Regions from separate parts of the Terrisporobacter hibernicus genome, predicted to be linked through region 4. Evidence: riboswitches for the same ligand, from Rfam matches in the RefSeq annotation. Region 4 holds a riboswitch; each other region holds the start of a gene.
What was found. Region 4 has a riboswitch for thiamine pyrophosphate ahead of JW646_RS12205 (MTH1187 family thiamine-binding protein). Riboswitches for the same ligand answer to the same signal wherever they lie in the genome.

Region 1 (5,196 bases), 400 kb from region 4:
AAAAGGAATGGTTGAAAACCATTCCTTTTATTTTATATAAAATCAAAATAGAAATAGGATAAGGTTTTCACGAGGTGTTGCATGAAATAATAAAATGATTTTAAAAATACTATTTAAAATGAGAATTGACCTAGTTATAATATTGGTATACCAAGTGCTTAATTAATTATTATTTAATAATACATCTTCAAATAAAATTTAAAATGCTTGTATAATTATATGCTTGCAAAAATTTTTCTGTGAGAAATAAGGTTTTTTCTTGAAAACGTTGTCGAATAATGTTATTATAAATTCAAGAAAAAAACTTGGGGGAGAAAAAATGAAAAAACTAATCAACAAATGGAATAACATTAGCTTGGTAAAAAGGATAATTATTGGTTTAATAGTTGGGATAACGTTTGCTTTGACTATGCCAACACAATTAGCACCAATAGGAATTTTAGGATCATTATTCGTAGGAGCTTTAAAAGCTGTGGCTCCAATATTAGTATTTTTCTTAGTTATGGCGGCCATATGTCAGCATAAAGAAGGACAAAAAACAAATATAAAATCTATAATAACTTTATATCTTGTGGGCACATTAATAGCTGGTATTGTAGCTGTTGTGGGAAGTTTCTTATTCCCGGTAACATTAACACTTACTGCAGGAGCTGAAGGAGTGACACCTCCAGGAGGTGTAGGCGAAGTACTAAAAGCTTTATTAATGAATGTAGTTGACAATCCAGTAAATGCAATAGCAAGTGCAAACTATATAGGGGTGTTAACTTGGGCTGTTGTTCTTGGACTTGCACTTAAAAATTCATCAGATTCAACTAAGCAAGTAATTGTAAATGTATCTGACGCCATATCTCAAGCTGTTAGATGGGTAATTAATTTAGCTCCATTTGGTATAATGGGATTAGTATTTGATACAATAGCAACATCGGGAATAGAATCATTATTAAGTTATGGGCAATTAATAGCTGTATTATTAGGAAGTATGGCAGTCTTTGCTTTAATAGTTAACCCAATAATAACTTTTATAGCAATAAGAAAAAATCCATATCCATTAGTATTAAGATGTTTAAGAGAATCTGGAATTACGGCATTCTTTACAAGAAGTTCAGCTGCAAATATACCAGTAAACATGAAACTTTGTAAAGATTTAGGATTAGATAGTGATACTTATTCAGTATCAATACCTTTAGGAGCGACTATAAACATGGGTGGCGCTGCAATAACAATATCAGTTCTTGCTTTAGCAGCAGCTAATACTTTAGGAATAAAAGTTGATATAGGAACAGCAATAATATTATCAGTGTTATCAGCAGTGTCTGCTTGTGGGGCATCAGGAGTAGCTGGAGGATCATTACTTTTAGTACCGCTGGCTTGTTCATTATTTGGAATACCAAATGAAATAGCAATGCAAGTAGTTGGTGTTGGATTTATAGTTGGAGTTATACAAGACTCTGCTGAAACTGCATTAAACTCTTCAACAGATGTTCTCTACACTGCAGTGGCAGAATTTGGTAAGAGAAGGAAAGAATCTGAAAATAAAGTTGCTTAATAATTTTAAATTTGGATTAATATAGATAATAGGAAATATACTTAAAACCATATTGATATTTAAATCAATATGGTTTTGTTTTTACAATAAGGTTATTGCTTTTTCATCTGACCATAATTAGATAAAATTATTATTATCATACAAATACGAAAAATATATCTAAATATTTTATTGAAGAGGTTAATAATAAATATTTAAATATCTATATAAAAAAATATATAATGTTGAAGTCAATGTAGTATAGTGCTAGAATGAAATTAAAATAAAATATTTAGGGGAGCTATTGCTGAGATTGAATTTTTAAATTCTAAACCCGTTGAACCTGTTTGGATAATGCCGACGTAGGGAGATTAAATATTGTATATATTTTGTTTTAACATTTTATTGTTAATTACATTATTTATTAATTTTGATTAGAGGTCGTACATTTATTGTGCGACTTTTTATATTAAGAAAATCTTTCTTATTTGGTGCTATTGTTGCCAAGTTAAGAAAGATTTTTTTGATTAAAAATTTTAAAAAGATAAAATGAAAGGGGAAATGAAATGAGTTATACAACACAGATGGATGCAGCAAGAAAGGGAATAATAACACAAGAGTTAAAAAAAGTAGCAACATATGAAAATATGGATGTTAAAGAATTACTCAATTTAGTAGGAGAAGGCAAGGTTGTAATCCCAGCTAATAAAAACCATACTTCTTTAAAGCCTTATGGTATAGGTAAAAAATTAAAAACAAAAATTAATGTAAACTTAGGTACCTCTAAAGATTGTCTCGATACGAATGTAGAAATGGAAAAGGTTATGAATGCAGTAAACTTAGGAGCAGAAGCTATAATGGATCTAAGTTCTTTTGGAGATACTCAAACATTTAGAAAAAAATTAATAGAAGAGTGTCCTGCCATAATAGGTACGGTGCCTATATATGATGCAGTAGTATATTATAATAAGCCATTAAAGAAAATAACTTCAAAAGAATGGTTAGATATTGTTAGAATGCATGCACAAGATGGTGTGGATTTTTTAACTCTTCATTGTGGAGTTAACAAACACACAGCGAAAAGATTTAAAAAATCTAATAGACTTACTAATATAGTTTCTAGGGGAGGATCTATTATATTTGCATGGATGGAGTTAACAGGCAATGAAAATCCTTTCTATGAACATTATGATGAAATATTAGATATTTGTGCAAAGTATGATGTTACTATAAGTTTAGGTGATGCTTGTAGGCCTGGAAGTATTGCAGATGCAGGTGATGTATCTCAAATTGAGGAGTTAGTTACACTTGGAGAATTGACTACCCGAGCTTGGGCGAAAAATGTTCAGGTTATGATAGAAGGCCCTGGTCATATGCCGTTAAATCAAATAAAAGCTAATATGGAAATAGAAGAAACTGTTTGTAAAGGAGCACCTTTTTATGTTTTAGGTCCACTAGTTACTGACGTAGCACCAGGTTATGATCATATAACAGCTGCTATAGGCGGAGCTATTGCAGCTACTTATGGAGCGTCATTCTTATGCTATGTAACTCCAGCAGAACATTTAAGATTACCAACAGTAGAGGATGTAAAGGAAGGAATAATTGCATCTAAAATAGCAGCTCATGCAGCGGATATAGCAAAAGGAGTTAAAGGTGCAACTGATTGGGATAACAAAATAAGCGAGGCTCGAAGAGATTTAAATTGGGAGAAAATGTTTGATTTAGCTATAGATGGTGAAAAGGCAAGAAGATACAGAACAGAATCCAAACCAGAAAATGAAGATACTTGTACAATGTGCGGAAAAATGTGTGCAGTTAGAAATATCAATAAGATATTAAAAGGTGAAGATGTAGATATTATGGACTAATTAAAAAATACCTTAGAATAGGTTATAAAAATCTATTCTAAGGTATTTTTATTTCTTATGTTGTTTGTTTTATACAATATTGTTTAAAGATTCTTCTTGTTTGTTGTAAATATATCTTTTGAAGTAAACTAAAAGAACCCCAGTAACTGGTACGGCTAACAAAATACCTAAAAATCCTGTATATTTTCCAGCGAATGTTACAGCGAAAATTGTTAATATTGGTGGTACACCAACTTGTTTTCCAACAAAATGAGGTTCTAATATGGCACTTTCTAATTGTTGAACTACTATCATAACTACTAAAACTAAAATAGCTTTATTGATAGAGAAGAATAAGTTTGCAACAACAGCAATTATAGTACCTATAATAGGCCCAAAGAAAGGAATCATATTAGTTACACCAGCAATTATTCCTATAAATAATGCGTATTTAGAACCTGTTAATGCAAGCACTATAGTACAGATAATACCATAAATTGTAGAATCCATAGCTTTTGCTACTATATATACACCAACATTATTATCTAATATATTAAGAAATTCTTTTACTTTAAAATAATGTTGTTTTAATATTTTTTGGAAAAATAAACTTACAACTTTAATATATTTCTCCTTTGATAAAAGTAGATAAACTGAGATGACTATTCCTAGTACAATGTTTATAGTATAAGATACAATGGTACTCATTAAATTAATAATAAAGTTACTAACAGTAGATGCTGTAAAACTTGATATTGGAATTAGAACCTTAGTAATAAAATTACTAATTTGAGATTTTATATCTTGGTTAGTAATATCAAATTTAAATTGTGATGAAATATTGTTAATCAAATCTTGTGCCTGATCTATACCGCTTGGAATAGAAAGAGCAAGTTCATTAATATTAGATTTTATAACTGGAACAATAAATAACCATGAAAATATTAATATGACCAAAGTTATTCCATAAATTATTAAAACGGAAACCCCTCTTTTTAATTTAAACTTGTCCTCTAATTTTTTCATAGGTTGGTTAAGCATATATGCTATTATAAAACCTATAAAAAATGGTGCAAGTAAACTATTAAGTGCTTCTAAATTATGAGTAAAAAAACTAATTATATGATCGTGATTTTTTAGCACAAGTACTCCTGTAAATATAAGAAGTACAGGTATTACATATCTTATGGACTTAGTAAATTCTTCTTTGAAATTTTTCATTTTGAACTCCTTTCTTACAAATAATTGAAAAGACCTTCAGAAAAATATTCATAAAATGAGATGAATATTTTTCTGAAGGTCTTGCTAACAAGTTTTACCTTGCTAATCAACCGGGATATTATCCGTAATGACGGTTGATTAGCACAAATGTGAAAGCTACTCCCCTTCGAGAATTTGCATTGATAAATAATATAATATAATAATTTGTGTTTATAATCAAGTTAATTATTAACTTTTCAAACTAAAATACAAATAACATATTGTAAAGGGAAAATTACAATTTTACAGCTTTGAAACAAAAATAAAACCTTAGTTTAATTAATATTGTGAAGTAGAAAGTTATTAGTAGTGGACATGGATAGCCAATCATTCCTATAGTAATTACCGTCATAAATTAAACACTGAAAGGTATTTGGAGATAGATGATTTCAAAGTTGATTATGAAAATAGCAACAAATTATTAAAGTCCTATATTAGGGGATGTTTCTCAACAATTAGGGATTTAATATATATAGATGATAATTTTAGGAGCTTTTTATTATATATTATAAATAAAGTATAAATTAAAGATATTTAAAAAATTAGTTAAAGAATAAAAAA
Region 2 (5,196 bases), 1.5 Mb from region 4:
TCCTCTTTTTCCGTCAGAATCTCCGTGCCCTCTGTGGTCATATCTATATACATTAAAATTATCTGAAACAAATTTGCTAGTGATATAATCATATCTTCTATAGTGCTCTGCTAATCCATGTAGGATTAAGATAGTAGCTTTAGGACTATTAACTAAGTCTTTTGCGCATTTTAAATAAGTATTATCAAATGATTTAACCCAAAAATCTACTGTTGCAACACTCATATATTTCACTCCTCAAGTTTTATAATGAATCCTAAAAAAGCATAGGACTGACATATATAATTATTCTATATAGAGTATTGAAAATCCTTTTTAAAAGTTGTGATATATTTTTTTATAACTGATACAATTTATATATAAACATAATTACCATTAAAATTATACTTCAAAATATTGTTTATATTAAAAAAAAGTGGTACAGTTAAAATATAAACACGAATAATTACGAGATTGTTTGGGAGGTATGTTCGCTTGAGGGAAATTGATTCAAAAGTAATAACTAAAGAGGTTAAGAAACTTTGTATTGAAGGAAATATATACCTTGGGGATGACGTAATAAAATCCTTTAAGGAAAATTTAGAAAAAGAAAAAAGTGATCTAGGAAAAGATATACTAAATATTTTAATAGAGAATGCTCAAATAGCTAAAGAGACACATATACCTCTTTGCCAAGATACAGGAATGGCAGTATTTTTTGTTGAAATTGGCCAAGAAGTTATGATAAAAGGAGATACCTTAACAGATGCTATTAATAAAGGTGTAAGTGAAGGTTATACAAAAGGATATCTTAGAAAATCTGTAGTAAGTCCTATAACTAGAATAAATACAAAGGACAATACTCCTGCCATAATTCACTATGAAATGGTAAAGGGAGATAAAATAAAAATTCAATATGCACCAAAAGGTTTTGGTAGCGAAAATATGAGTCAATTAAAAATGTTAAAACCTTCTGATGGAATTGAGGGAGTTAAAGAATTTATAGTGAAAACTGTAAGTGAAGCGGGACCAAATCCATGTCCACCAATAGTTGTAGGAGTAGGTATTGGCGGTACAGTAGATAAATGCGCTCAAATTGCTAAAAAAGCTTTATTTAGAGATATTGGAACTCATAGTGAAGATGAAATGATAGCAGATTTAGAAAAAGAAATGATTAAAAAAATCAATGATTTAGGAATAGGTCCTCAAGGTCTTGGAGGAAATACTACGGCTCTTGCTGTTAATATTGAAACTTTCCCAACACATATAGCAGGGCTTCCTGTTGTAGTTAATATAAATTGTCACTCTGCTAGACATAAGCAAGTGATTATATAGGAGGGAAAATATGATAGAGTTAAAATCACCTTTTAAAAGGGAAGATATAGAAAAATTAGTTTGTGGAGATGTTGTTAAAATTAGTGGTGTAATTTATACTGGAAGAGATGCAGCCCACAAAAGAATGATAAACTCAATACATAATAAAGAAGAGCTACCATTTGATGTAAATGGAGCTGGAATTTATTATGTGGGACCATCACCTAGCAAAGAGGGACAAATAATTGGCTCGGCTGGACCAACTACAAGTTATAGAATGGATGACTTAACAGTGCCTTTATTGGAGTTAGGACTAAAAGTTATGATAGGTAAAGGTAAAAGAAGTGAAGAAGTAGTAAGTTCTATGATAAAAAATAAGGCTGTATATTTAGCAGCCATTGGTGGAGCTGGAGCATACATTTCTCATGCTATAAAAAAATGTGAAGTAATAGCTTATGAAGATTTAGGACCAGAAGCAGTGAGAAGATTGGAAGTTGAAGATTTACAATTAATTGTTGCTATAGACTCTTATGGTAACAATATATATGAAAAAGGAAGAGCGATGTTTGCAAAAGAATCAGAATAAATTTAATAACTAATAATTTGTCAAATGTTATAAAGGAGAAGTAAAATGAGTAATAAGAATTTTGCACAATTAGCATTAGAAATGCACGAAAATCATGGAGGAAAGGTTAGCATACAAAGTAAAGTTGAAGTAAAATGCAAAGATGATTTATCTACTGCATATACTCCAGGTGTTGCAGAGCCTTGTTTAAAAATAAAAGAAAATCCAGAAGATGTTTATAAATATACTTGTAAGAGTAATATGGTAGCAGTAGTTAGTGATGGAACTGCAGTTTTAGGTCTTGGAAATATAGGTGCCGCTGCTTCAATTCCTGTAATGGAAGGTAAATCAATATTATTTAAAGAATTTGGTAAAGTAGATGCTTTCCCAATATGTATAAACACTATGGATATTGATGATATAGTAAAAACAGTAAAATTATTAGAACCTGTATTTGGCGGAATTAATTTAGAAGATATAAATTCTCCTAGATGTATAGAAATAGAAAATAGATTAAAAGAAGAATTAGATATTCCAGTATTCCATGATGACCAACATGGTACAGCAATAATTGTTTCTGCAGGAATTTTAAATGCAGTTAAATTAGCAGGAAAGAAAATTGAAGACTTGGAAATAGTTATAAACGGTGCAGGATCAGCAGGTATGGCTATAGCTAAGATGTTACTGAATTTAAATGTAAAAAATATAGTTTTATGTGATATAAATGGTGCGATTCATGAAAATTCTAAAAACATTAACTGGGCACAAAAAGAAATGCTAACATTAACTAATAAAAATAATGAAGTAGGAACGTTAGCAGATATTATAAAAAATAAAGATGTATTTATAGGAGTTTCTGCACCAAAAATGGTAACAAAAGAAATGGTAGAAACTATGGCAAACAAACCAATAGTATTTGCCATGGCAAACCCAACTCCAGAAATTTTCCCAGATGAAGCTAAAGCAGGAGGGGCATTTATAGTGGGTACAGGCCGTTCAGACTTCCCTAACCAAGTTAACAATGTGCTTGCTTTCCCTGGGATTTTTAGAGGAGCTTTAGACGTTAGAGCAAAAGAAATAAATGAAGAAATGAAAGTTGCGGCAGCTTATGCAATAGCAAATGTAGTTAAGGATGAAGAGTTAACGCCAGATTATGTACTTCCAGATGCTTTCAATAAAAATGTAGTAGAAAATGTGGCAAAAGCAGTAAGAGAAGCTGCTATAAAAACTGGTGTGGCAAGAATATAAATGTAATTAATATAAGCATAAAAATATTATGATTTGAAAAAATGAAATATAAGTACTACAATTAAAATAAATTAAAAAGTTTTACCTAGGGGTGCCCTAAGAGGCTGAGAGATGGAAACATTAACCCTTATACCTGATCTGGATAATACCAGCGTAGGAAAGAGTAGAGTGTTATATGATGAAATATGTGAATCTTTACATATGATATGTGATTACTACAAGCTTTACCTACGGGTAAGGCTTTTTTTTAATTGTAAGGAAACTATATGTTATCTGGTTTGTAGATAACTTATAGTTTCCAACTGCTTAATGGAGCAACGGACCTGTTTCTCAAGGTCGTTGGCGACATGAGCGAAGCAAATTTTTTATTGAAATAAAAAGGTGAGGAGGTGTAACGATGAAGGTTAATGGGAAAGTAGTAGAATTCCAAAATAATAAAACTTTATTAAATTTATTAAATGATTACAACTTAAATAAAGATAGAGTTGTCGTAGAAATAAATTTAGAAATTTTAGAAAATGATCAATATGAAAACTATGTATTAAAAGAACATGATGTAATAGAAATTATTAGCTTTATTGGTGGTGGTTGATTTGAAAATATTTGTTAATGAAATAGAGAGACAAGTTGAAGAGAATATAAGTATTTTTAAAATTAAAGATATTTTTAATAAGTGTAGTGATGTTATAGTTTTGAATGGATTTCCTACTAAAAAAGATGAAATATTAAAAGAAAATGATAGAGTAACCTTAATAGAAAAAGGAAAGAAACCCTCTATAAATGAATTAGAAAGTCTTATGATTGCAAGGCATACACCAAAAGTACATAAAAAATTAAAAGCAGGAAAGGTAGCTATTTTGGGCTTGGGTGGTTTAGGTTCTAACATAGCTATCTCGCTATCAAGAATAGGCGTAGGTAAGTTGATTTTGGTTGATTACGATGTTGTAGAACCTTCAAATTTAAATAGACAACAATATTTCATTGATGATATTGGAAAACATAAAACAGAAGCTATGAAAGAACAGTTAGGTAAAATTAATCCTTTCATAGATGTTGAAATACATAATTCTTATATTACTAGAGAAAATATGAATTTTTTACATGAAGCAGATATAATAATTGAAGCTTTTGATGATCCAAATTGTAAAGCTGAAATAAGTAATTTTATTTTACTTCATATGAGAGAAAAATACTTAATAGCATCGTCTGGCATGGCAGGATATTATGACTCAAATCTTATTGTAACTAAGAAAATAAGAGAAAAGTTTTATATATGTGGTGATTTTGTACATGAAGCAAAAGAAGGTGATGGGTTAATGGCACCTCGTGTAGCTATATGTGCGAATCACATGGCAAATTTGGCAAGTAAAATACTTATAGATTATATTTAGGGGGATAAATTAATGGATAAATTAATATTAGGTGGACATGAGTTTGATAGCAGACTTTTAATTGGGACAGGTAAATACGGATCAAATGAAATACTTCCAAAAGTGATAGAAGAAAGTGGTAGTGAAATAATAACTATGGCACTAAGAAGAGTAGATTTAGATAATTCCAATGAAAATATTCTTACATATGTACCTAAAAATATGACAATTCTTCCAAACACATCAGGAGCTACAACAGCTGAAGAAGCTGTGAGAATAGCAAGAATATCTCGCAAAATGGGATGTGGAGATTTTATAAAAATAGAGGTAATATCAGACACTAGATATTTATTGCCAGACAATGAAGAAACAATAAAAGCAACTAAAATTCTTGCAGACGAAGGATTTGTAGTACTTCCTTATATGAGTCCAGATTTATATGCAGGGAGAAGATTAATAGAAGAAGGGGCTGCGGCAGTTATGCCATTAGGCGCACCAATTGGTTCAAATAGAGGTCTTAAAATGAAAGAAATGATAAGAATAATGATAGAAGAATTAGACATTCCTATTATCGTTGATGCAGGAATAGGTAAGCCTTCTCAAGCTATGGAAGCTATGGAAATGGGAGCTGCAGCAGTTTTAGTAAATACAGCAATATCATCAGCAGGTGACCCTATAGGTATGGGAAGAGCATTTAAAATGGCAGTAGAAGGTGGACGA
Region 3 (5,196 bases), 1.2 Mb from region 4:
CAAGAAAGAAAAAAGAGGTATTAGAAGGCATTTACCTTAAAAATGAAAAAGATAAAGTAGATGCAGTAATAATATGTGCATATCACAAAGAAAGTGAAAAGTTAGTTGTAATAAAAGAATTTAGAGTTCCAATAAATAAACATATTTATGAGTTGCCTGCAGGACTTGTAGATAGTGATGATGAAAATTTTGAAAGTGCTGTAATAAGAGAATTAAAGGAAGAGACAGGCTTAGATGTAATTGAAATAAAAAAAGATCTTAGTTGTAATCAAGTATATTTATCACCAGGAATGACAGATGAATCTGCAGCCTTTGTTTATTGCATATGTGAAGGTGAGATAAGTAGTGAGTATTTAGAAGATGATGAAGATATTGAAGCTGTATTAGTTTCAAAAGAAGAAGCAAAAGAAATAATTAAAAATAATCAAACTTCTTTAGATATTAGAGCATATTTGGCATTACAGTCATTTTCAATTTTAGGAGAAAAAATGTTTTTATAATTCATTAAAAAACTCATAATCCCTCCGTATTTTTAATATATAAAAATATGGAGGGATTATTGTGCCTTATGATAAAAAAATAGCTATTGTGTATAAAACTAAATATGGATCTACTATGAAATATGCTGGATGGTTAGCTATAAAACTAAATGCAGACTTGTATGAAATATCAGATGTTGGAAGATGGGATTTGTTAAAATACAAAACAATTATATTTGGTAGCCCCATATATAATTCTAAAATATATTTAAGAGATTATTTAGAAGAAAAATACAATATTATAAAAAATAAAAACATAGTTCTATTTTGTGTTAGTATGAATTTACAAAGTAGAGAAGATGTAGTTGAATACAATTTTGAGGATGAAGAAATTAAAAAAAAAATAAAATTCTTTTTCTTGCAAGGGTGTATTAATCTTAATGATTTAAGTAGAATAGATAAAGTAAAATTAAAAAAAAGTATAAATAAAAATCAATCTTTTGAAATGATAAATTTAGAAAAATATATGAGTATTGATAGAAGCAATAAGCAAACTATAACACCAATAATTAATTATGTTTTAGATAAAACCTACTAAAAATATATATAGTCTAATGTATTATTTTATTATGAACTGATAATAATATATACGATATTGAAATTTATATTTGGAGGTAAAATATGAAAGCATATGTAGATAAAGACTTATGTATAGGATGTGGTGTTTGTCCATCTGTATGTCCAGAAGTATTTGAAATGGGTGATGATGGTTTATCTCATGTAATAGTTGATACTGTTCCATCAGGATCTGAAGATGATGCTAAAGATGCAGAAGGAAGCTGTCCAGTAGATGCAATAAAAGTTGAATAGTACTTATTTAAGAGTTATCAAATTTTTGATAACTCTTTTTAATTTGAAAATTTTGTTTACTAAAGCTATAATTAAAAATATAAAATTATTGGGGGATATTCATGTGTTATACATATATAATTAGATGCAAAAACAATACTCTATACACAGGTTATACTACAGATATAATAAGGCGTATGGAAGAACATAAGTTAGGTATTAATTCTAAATACACTAAAGCAAAAGGTTTTGATAGATTAGAAATATTCTTTGAAAGTGATAATAAAAGTCAAGCTATGAAATTAGAATACTATATTAAAAAACAAAGTAGATCTAAAAAATTATGGATAATAAATAATCCAAAATTATTTATAGATGAAGTTAAAGATAAATTTCAAATAAGAATTGGAGTAATAAATAAAAGTTGACAATTTTTACAAAAGTATTATAATGAAGTTGAAAGTAAATAAATTGCTAGGGGCGCCATTGGCTGAGAGGTTTATACCAACCCTTGTACCTGATCTGGATAATGCCAGCGTAGGAAAGCACTATGAATTTTATAACCATACAAGGGTTTTGAATTTGTTTATATTATGCTATGCCTACGGGTGTAGCATTTTTTTATGTTCAAAAACTATATGATTTTTATAAAAAAAAGGGAGTAAAGATATGAAAAATTACAAAATACCAACTTTAACAATTGCAGGATCAGACTCATCTGGAGGAGCAGGAATACAAGCTGACTTAAAAACGTTTTCTGCTCTAGGTACCTATGGTATGAGTGTGATTACAGCAATTACAGCTCAAAATACAAAAGGGGTTTTCTATGTGGAAGAACTTAGTTCAAAAATAATTAAGGAACAAATAAAAGCTGTATGTGAAGATATACCACCAAAAGCAATAAAAGTAGGAATGGTATCTTCTCCAGAGATAATTAAAGATATTGTTGAGTCATTGGAAAATTATCCTTGTAAATATTTAGTTGTGGATCCAGTTATGATTTCTAAGAGTGGATATTCACTACTTAGACCAGAAGCTAAAGATAATTTAATTAAATATCTTATACCTAAGGCATACATAGTGACACCAAATGTTCCTGAAGCTGAAGAAATAAGTAATATAAAAATTGAAACAGTGGAAGATATGAAAAAAGCAGGTAAAGTAATTCTTGAACTAGGACCTAAATTTGTACTTATGAAGGGTGGCCATTTAGATGGAGACTGTGTAGATGTGTTAATGGGCGAAGATACTTTTGAAGTTTTCAAATGTGAGAGAATAAATAGAAAAAATACACATGGAACAGGTTGTACTATATCTTCTGCCATTACATCTCATTTAGCTTTAGGATATGACATTAAAGAATCAGTAAAACTTAGCAAAGAATATATTACAGAGGCTATTAGATATAGCTTTGATATAGGTGAAGGTGTAGGACCAGTGCATCATTTTTACAAATTTGATTAAACATAGGGGGGATATGTTATGTACAAATTATTAAAAAAAGTTAAGGAAATAAATCCACTTGTATTACATTACACAAATAATGTTACTATAACAGATTGTGCTAATACAACACTAGCTATAGGGGCAAGTCCACTAATGAGTTTTTCTTATGAAGAAGTTGATGACATAGTTAGAGTTGCTAGTAGTGTAGTTATTAATATAGGAACAATGAATAGTGAGTCATTGGAGTTATATGTATTAGCTGGAAAGACTGCTAATAAGTATAATAAACCAGTTATATTAGACCCTGTTGGTGTATTTGCTACAAAGGCAAGAACAGATTTAACTAATAGATTATTAAATGATGTTAAATTTGATGTAATAAGAGGAAATATATCTGAAATTCAGTTTATAGGTGGACTAGATGTTAAAGGTAAAGGTGTAGATTCTTTTGATGATGGAAGTGACCCATCATTTATTGTTAAAGAAGTGGCTAAAAAACTTGAGTGTGTTGTTGTTGCATCAGGAAAAACTGACGTAGTTAGTGATGGAGATAAGATTTATAAAATAAGTAATGGTACACCAAAACTTAAATTTATAACAGGTACAGGGTGTATGAGCACATCTTTAATAGGAAGTTTCTTACCATGTACAAAAGATAAAATAGATGCAGCTGTAATGGGAACTTTAGTTATGTCTCTTTGTGGAGAATTAGCTAATAGAGAAAATCCATCAATAGGAAGTTTTAAAACAAAACTATTTGATGAAATATTTGTATTGAATGAAGATACTTGCAATGAATATGGAAAAATTGAGATATCACAACTTAATTGCTCATTATAGCAAAAGGGGGAAAAACTATGTTATTAACAGATTATTTATTTAATGAAAGTAAGAAAATATGGGATGAATATTTAAAACATCCTTTTATAGTAGAAATGGGAAAAGGGACTTTAGATAAGGAAAAGTTTAGAAATTATCTAGTACAAGACTATTTATATCTTTTGGATTATGCAAAGGTTTATGCCATGGGGCTTATAAAAAGCGATGACGTTAATCATATGAAGTTTTTCAAAGATAGTGTAAATGGAATTATGGAAGATGAAAGTGCGACACATATAGCTTATTTAAAAGAGCTAGGTGAAGATATTAAAACACTTCAAAGACATAAGCTTAAATTGGAAAATGAAAACTATACTAATTTTATGAAAAGTGTAGCATTAACAGGAGATATTCAGGATTTAATAATAGCAGTACTTCCATGTGCCTGGAGTTATTATTATATAGCTAAAGAAATGAAAGAAATATATAAGGATAATTTAGAAAATAATTATTATGCTGCATGGATTGACTCATATTCTTGTGAAGAATATAGAATGTGCGCCAAGGAAAATATAGATTTGGCAAATGAACTTTGTGTAAATATAGATGATAATAAAAAAGAAAAGCTAAAAGAGATTTTTATAAAGGGAAGTTTATATGAAATGGAATTTTGGCAGATGGCTTATAAGGAGATAAAATAATGTTAAATACATTTATACTAGGTTTATGTTTAATACCTATAATTTATTATATTTTTAAGCTTAAGGACTTTAAACTAAATACAAAAACAATGGTGATGATAGCTTTATTTGCAGGTGTTCATTTTGTTTTATCAAAAATACAATTTGTTCAATATCCTCAAGGTGGAGGATTCAATTTACTGGCATCCTTACCAATACTTTTAGTTGGTGTTTTATATGGACCTACAATAGGTATGACTTGTGGTTTAGTGTCAGGCCTGATAACTTTAATAGGTGGACAGTTATTTATAGTTCACCCTGCTCAATTTTTATTAGACTATATACTACCAACAATGCTATTAGGTCTAAGTGGAATATGTGGTTCACAAAAGAGAAGTAAGATATTTTTAGGATGTATAATAGCAGTAGGGCTGAAAGTTACCGTTCATGTAATATCTGGGTGTGTGTACTTTTATGAATATGCGCCTGTTGGACAGAGTCCATTAGTGTATTCTTTAATATACAATTTAACAGGAGAAGGAATAGAAGCATTTTTAAGTTCAGTAGTTATAACAATAATTCCTATAGGAAAGATTATGAAAATGGCTAATATAACTACACTAAATAAGGCAAGTTAAGGAGACTATTATGATTGATAAGAATAAGTTAAAAAAATCACTTAAATTATATTTAGTAACAGATTCAGATTTATTAAAAGGACGAGATTTTTATAAATGCATAGAAGATGCTATTAAAGCTGGAGTTACTATGGTGCAACTTAGAGAAAAAGATGCTGATGGTAAGGAGTTTTTAAAAAAAGCAAGGAAACTTAGAGAACTTACTAAAAAATATAATGTTTCGTTTATAATTAATGATAGAATAGATATAGCATTGCTAGTTGATGCTGATGGAGTTCATGTTGG
Region 4 (5,196 bases):
GAGCTATTACATTAGTTCTAACTGCTGCTCCTTTACGAGTAAATTCTTTCGCCCATGTATAACTCATTCCTATAACTCCTGCTTTAGTTGCAGCATAGTTAGTTTGACCAATGTTTCCATATATTCCAACTACTGATGATATGTTTATTATTGAACCTTTTCCTACTTCCATCATTATTGGTGCTATACCTTGAGTTAAGTTAAACACTCCTTTTAGGTTTACATTTATAACTGCATCCCAAGCACTTTCTTCCATTTTTTGAACTAATGCATCTCTTGTTATACCTGCATTATTTACTAATACATCTACTTGACCAAATTCTACTTTTACTTCTTCCACAAATTTATTTATCGCTTCACGATCAGTAACGTTTAGTATTACATTTTTTATATTTGGAGAACTATCTGCTCCCATAACCATATCAACAGATATTACTGCTTTTGCACCTTCTCTTACAAAAGTATCTACTATTTGACGTCCTATACCGTTTGCTCCTCCTGTTACTATAGCTACTTTGCCTTCCATTCTTTTCATATTTATACCTCCCCATATTTTATGTAATTATATTTTTAAGTTTTATATGCAATCTTTATCTGATTACATTTTCAGTATAAAACCTTGTATAAAATAAATGAAATACATTTAATTTATGCAGGTTATGAATTTTTGTTATGCTTGATAGCTATTTTTGTTATTTTTTTAACATTGTTAAATAAAAAAAACTCTAAAATATAGAAAATAGTTTCTATTTTTAGAGTTGTGATTTATTTTTTATTCAATTCTTTACTTTCTTCTTCACATATTTTTACAAATTCTTTCATAGCGTAAGATATATATCTATCTTTTTTCAATATAATAGCTATTTCCCATGGTATTTTCACGTCTTCTAATACTACTCTCCTAATATTATCATCTTTAAATCTATGTACTATAGGTTCTGGTAATATAGCTATGCCTTGATTTAATGATACCATCTCTGCTACAAAGTCCCATTGAGAGCTTTCAAATGCTATCTTTGTCTCAAATCCGTTTTCACGACATAATCTTTTTAATGTATCATAAAGCATATATCTTTTATTTAATGTTATAAAATTTTCTTCTTTCAAGTCTTTTACTGTAACCTTATTTAAGTTAACTAATTTATTATCTTTATGAGCAATTAAAACATTCTCAGATTCTATCATTTTTATAACATTTAATCCTTCTGATTTAGTTGGCAATATAACTATTCCTATATCTAACTCCGAAGTTTTAACCTTATCTCTAATTGAGTTTGCTCCTTCTTCTATGACTATAAAATCTATGTTTGGATATTTCTTTTTGAACTTAGCAATTATTGAGGTAAAATATACAGTCCCTATAACTGGGGGTATTCCAACAACTAATCTACCTTTTGTACAATTTATGCTACAGTTTAGCTGATCTAATTCTTCATTTATATTGTTTAATGCGTTCTTACTATTTTCAAAGAATATTTCACCTTGATCTGTAAGTTTAAATTGTTTAGCTGCTCTATCAATAAGAGAAACACCCAAATCTAATTCTAAATTTTTTATAACTTTACTAAGAGCTGGTTGTGATAAATGCAAATTATTTGCTGCTTTTGTAAAATTTCTTTCTTTTGCAACTTCAACAAAATATGCTATATGCCTGATATTCATTTTTAACCCCTTTTTATTATAAATATATTTATTACTATAATTTTGAAATTGTTTTCCTAGTTTATTTTATTATAAATGATATGTACACCTATATAAAATATCTTTTTTTTATTACCTTTATAACTTTTTTTCATACTAAAAATAGATTACTCATATTACCTTAACTTTTTCTTTATTACCATCAGATTATTGGCACTAAATGCCTTATTTCTAAGTGATACTTTTTTCTAAGTAGTTGACAAAATTTTTAAATCATTTACAATTAACTTAAAAGTTAAAAATGCTAGGGGTGCCTTTATTGGCTGAGAGGTTTTGCCGACCCTTGTACCTGATCTGGATAATACCAGCGGAGGAAAGCTATATACACTTTATCTCTCATAAAGAGTATGGAGATTAAATTTGATTATATATGCTATGCCTACGGGTATAGCATTTTTTTACTTACAAATATATTTTGAGCAACAGATAAATACATTTTGAGCAAGGTCGTTTCCTGAAGCGGTAGCGAAGGTAACTCGTTGGCGACATGAAGTATAGCGCCCACACAGTGGCTTAAGCGAAGCGAATTTTATGTATTTATATATGTAATTATAAAAAGGAGGAATAATAATGGTTATAGCAGACGTGGCAGTAATGCCTCTTAGACCTTATACAGGTGAGGATGAAATGTACAAAGTAGTAGATGCTTGCATCGAAAAAGTAAAGGAAAGTGGTCTTAAGTATGAAATCGGTGCCATGAGTACAACATTTGAAGGGGAATTTGATGAAGTTTTTGACTTAATAAAAGTAATGCACAAAATACCCTTTCAACTAGGATGCGAAAGAGTCATCACAGTTGCTAGGGTTGACGAAAAAGCTGGAGGCCTAACAATTGAGAACAAACTTAGAAATCACAGATAAAATCAAAAATTATATTTATCCACTTATAACGTTTATAAGTATTTTATTATTATGGCAGTTTATTGTGGTAAGTAATGATATACCTCAATATATTATGCCTGCACCAAGCAAAATAATAAAAGTTTTTAGCACAGATTTTGCAAACTTGCAAATGCATGCTTTAGTTACTTTAAATGAATCTGTTTTAGGATTTATTTATTCCATATTATTGGCAATAACAATAGGTACTCTTATGGACTTTGTTCCATTTATAAAAAAGTGTTTCTATCCTATAATGCTAGTATCTCAAATGATACCAACAATTACTATAGCTCCACTACTTATAATATGGTTTGGATTTGATTCATTACCAAAAATAATCATGGTTATGATTACTTGTTTCTTCCCCATATTAGTAAATTTTGTGGATGGTATGGAAAATATAGATAAAGACTATATAAATTTATTCAAAACTATGGATGCCAGCAAACTAAATACATTTATTCATTTAAAACTTCCCATGTCTTTGGAAAGCTTATTTACAGGCTTAAAAATTTCAGCTACTTATGCCTTTGTTGCTGCAACAGTTGCAGAGTGGCTTGGTGGAAGTGTAGGACTTGGTGTTTATATGGTAAGAGCAAAGAGTGCATATGCTTTGGACAAAGTATTTGCATCTACAATTTTAGTAATAATCTTTAGTTTAATATTTGTAATGGGTATAAATATTTTGAAGAAAATAATATTAAAACATAAGTACAAAGGAGAGTAAGATGAAGTTTAAAAAAAGCATATCATTAATGACGGCTGCACTACTTACTATAGGTTTAGTGACAGGTTGCTCAAAGAAAAGTACTGAAAAAAAAGAAGGAAACTCAGATTTACAAAAGGTTACTGTAGTTCTTGACTGGACTCCAAACACTAACCATACAGGATTATACGTTGCTTTAGATAAAGGATATTACAAAGAACAAGGTTTAGATGTGGAAATAATTCAACCATCTGATGGTACTGCTACTACTATAGTTGCCACAGGAAAAGCTGATTTTGGTGTAAGTTATCAAGAAGATGTTACTTATGCAAAAACTAGTGAAGATCCACTTCCAATAAAATCTATAGCTACAATTATTCAACACAATACTTCTGGGTTTGCATCTCCAGCAAACAAAAAAATTAAAACTGTAAAAGATTTTGAAAATAAAACTTACGGTGGATGGGGATCAGAATCAGAAAAAGCTACTTTAAATGCTATTATGACTAACAACGGTGCTGATTTTAGCAAAATCAAAATAGTAGATATAGGAAAAGATGATTTCTTCACAGCTACTAAAGGTGACATAGATATAGCAAATATTTTTGAAGGTTGGACAGGTGTGGAGGCAAAACTTCGTGGTGAAGATATAAACTTTGTAGCTACTAAGGATTTAGACAAAAGATTAGACTACTACACTCCTCTTTTAATAACTAGTGACAAAATAATAAATGAAAATCCAGACCTTGCTAAGAAGTTTTTAGCTGCAACAAGCAAAGGATACGAGGATTGTGTAAAAACACCTGAAGAAAGTGCAAAAATATTATTAAAACATGCTCCTGAAATAAACGAAGACTTAGCTATTGAAAGTCAAAAGTATTTAGCTGATAAATATATAGATGACGCTTCTAAATGGGGCGAAATGAAAGATAGTGTTTGGAATAATTACACTGACTTCATGAAAGAATATAAATTAATAAACAAGGATATGAAAGCAAGTGATGCATATACAAATGAATTCTTACCAAACTAATAAAAAGATTGTTATTAGTAATTTATCAAAAAAATACAAAGATAAGCTTATTTTAAAAGATATTGATTTACACGTTTATGACGAAGAGATTGTATCCATCATAGGTCCTAGTGGTTGTGGTAAAAGTACCATATTCAACATTCTTTCCAACTTAACCACTAGTGATTCTGGTGAAGTAGATATTAATGGTCGTTTCAGCTATATGTACCAAAAAGACCTTCTACTTCCTTACAAAAACATAATGGACAATGTTTCTCTTCCCTTAATCTTAAAAGGTGAAAAAAAGAAAAAAAGTTATGAAACAGTTAAACCTTACTTCTCCACTTTTGGTTTGGAAGGTTACGAAAACAAATTTCCTCATGAACTTTCTGGTGGAATGAGACAAAGGGTCAACTTTATGAGAACCTTCGTTAACTCCAGCGATATTATGCTTTTAGATGAGCCTTTTGGAGCATTAGACTCCATTACAAGAGCTTCCATGCAAAATTGGCTACTGGACATAAAGAAGGAAATTAAGTCTACCATATTGCTTATTACCCACGATATTGACGAGGCAATAATTTTATCAGACAGAATTTATATTTTATCAAATAAACCTGCTGTAATTAATAAAGAAGTTATTGTAGACAAACGCATATACAATAAAGATAACTTGGAAAACATAGCTAAACTGAAGAAAGAAATCTTAGGTTATTTATAAATGTATGTAGATTTTCACAGTCATATAGATTTCTACAAAGATGATGAGTTACAAAAGGTTTATAATGATATAAATAAAAACAATATAAAAGTAATCTCCTGTGCTATGGATGAAGAAAGTTACAAGAAAAATCTTGGTTTTTCTAAAGTACGTTCTAACATTATACCTACTTTT

Region 1: it holds a riboswitch for thiamine pyrophosphate, as region 4 does, so the genes downstream of both, thiC (phosphomethylpyrimidine synthase ThiC) here and JW646_RS12205 (MTH1187 family thiamine-binding protein) in region 4, are expected to answer to the same signal.
Region 2: it holds a riboswitch for thiamine pyrophosphate, as region 4 does, so the genes downstream of both, thiS (sulfur carrier protein ThiS) here and JW646_RS12205 (MTH1187 family thiamine-binding protein) in region 4, are expected to answer to the same signal.
Region 3: it holds a riboswitch for thiamine pyrophosphate, as region 4 does, so the genes downstream of both, thiD (bifunctional hydroxymethylpyrimidine kinase/phosphomethylpyrimidine kinase) here and JW646_RS12205 (MTH1187 family thiamine-binding protein) in region 4, are expected to answer to the same signal.

The regions. Positions count from the first base shown of each region.
Region 1 covers NZ_CP081135.1:2,881,276-2,886,471, forward strand. The annotation lists gene sstT (serine/threonine transporter SstT) at 320-1,546, shown strand; TPP riboswitch at 1,810-1,911, shown strand; gene thiC (phosphomethylpyrimidine synthase ThiC) at 2,092-3,396, shown strand; gene JW646_RS13945 (AI-2E family transporter) at 3,466-4,596, opposite strand.
Region 2 covers NZ_CP081135.1:1,023,823-1,029,018, reverse strand. The annotation lists gene JW646_RS04985 (alpha/beta hydrolase) at 1-225, opposite strand, end outside; gene JW646_RS04980 (fumarate hydratase) at 475-1,314, shown strand; gene JW646_RS04975 (Fe-S-containing hydro-lyase) at 1,325-1,879, shown strand; gene JW646_RS04970 (NAD(P)-dependent malic enzyme) at 1,925-3,106, shown strand; TPP riboswitch at 3,184-3,284, shown strand; gene thiS (sulfur carrier protein ThiS) at 3,504-3,698, shown strand; gene thiF (thiamine biosynthesis protein ThiF) at 3,691-4,497, shown strand; gene JW646_RS04955 (thiazole synthase) at 4,510-5,196, shown strand, end outside.
Region 3 covers NZ_CP081135.1:3,640,203-3,645,398, forward strand. The annotation lists gene JW646_RS17725 (NUDIX hydrolase) at 1-500, shown strand, start outside; gene JW646_RS17730 (flavodoxin family protein) at 562-1,077, shown strand; gene JW646_RS17735 (ferredoxin) at 1,161-1,349, shown strand; gene JW646_RS17740 (GIY-YIG nuclease family protein) at 1,451-1,756, shown strand; TPP riboswitch at 1,795-1,889, shown strand; gene thiD (bifunctional hydroxymethylpyrimidine kinase/phosphomethylpyrimidine kinase) at 1,998-2,792, shown strand; gene thiM (hydroxyethylthiazole kinase) at 2,811-3,614, shown strand; gene tenA (thiaminase II) at 3,632-4,294, shown strand; gene thiT (energy-coupled thiamine transporter ThiT) at 4,294-4,911, shown strand; gene thiE (thiamine phosphate synthase) at 4,922-5,196, shown strand, end outside.
Region 4 covers NZ_CP081135.1:2,479,068-2,484,263, reverse strand. The annotation lists gene JW646_RS12215 (SDR family oxidoreductase) at 1-535, opposite strand, end outside; gene JW646_RS12210 (LysR family transcriptional regulator) at 766-1,662, opposite strand; TPP riboswitch at 1,938-2,034, shown strand; gene JW646_RS12205 (MTH1187 family thiamine-binding protein) at 2,272-2,562, shown strand; gene JW646_RS12200 (ABC transporter permease) at 2,534-3,310, shown strand; gene JW646_RS12195 (ABC transporter substrate-binding protein) at 3,312-4,322, shown strand; gene JW646_RS12190 (ABC transporter ATP-binding protein) at 4,303-5,022, shown strand; gene JW646_RS12185 (TatD family hydrolase) at 5,023-5,196, shown strand, end outside.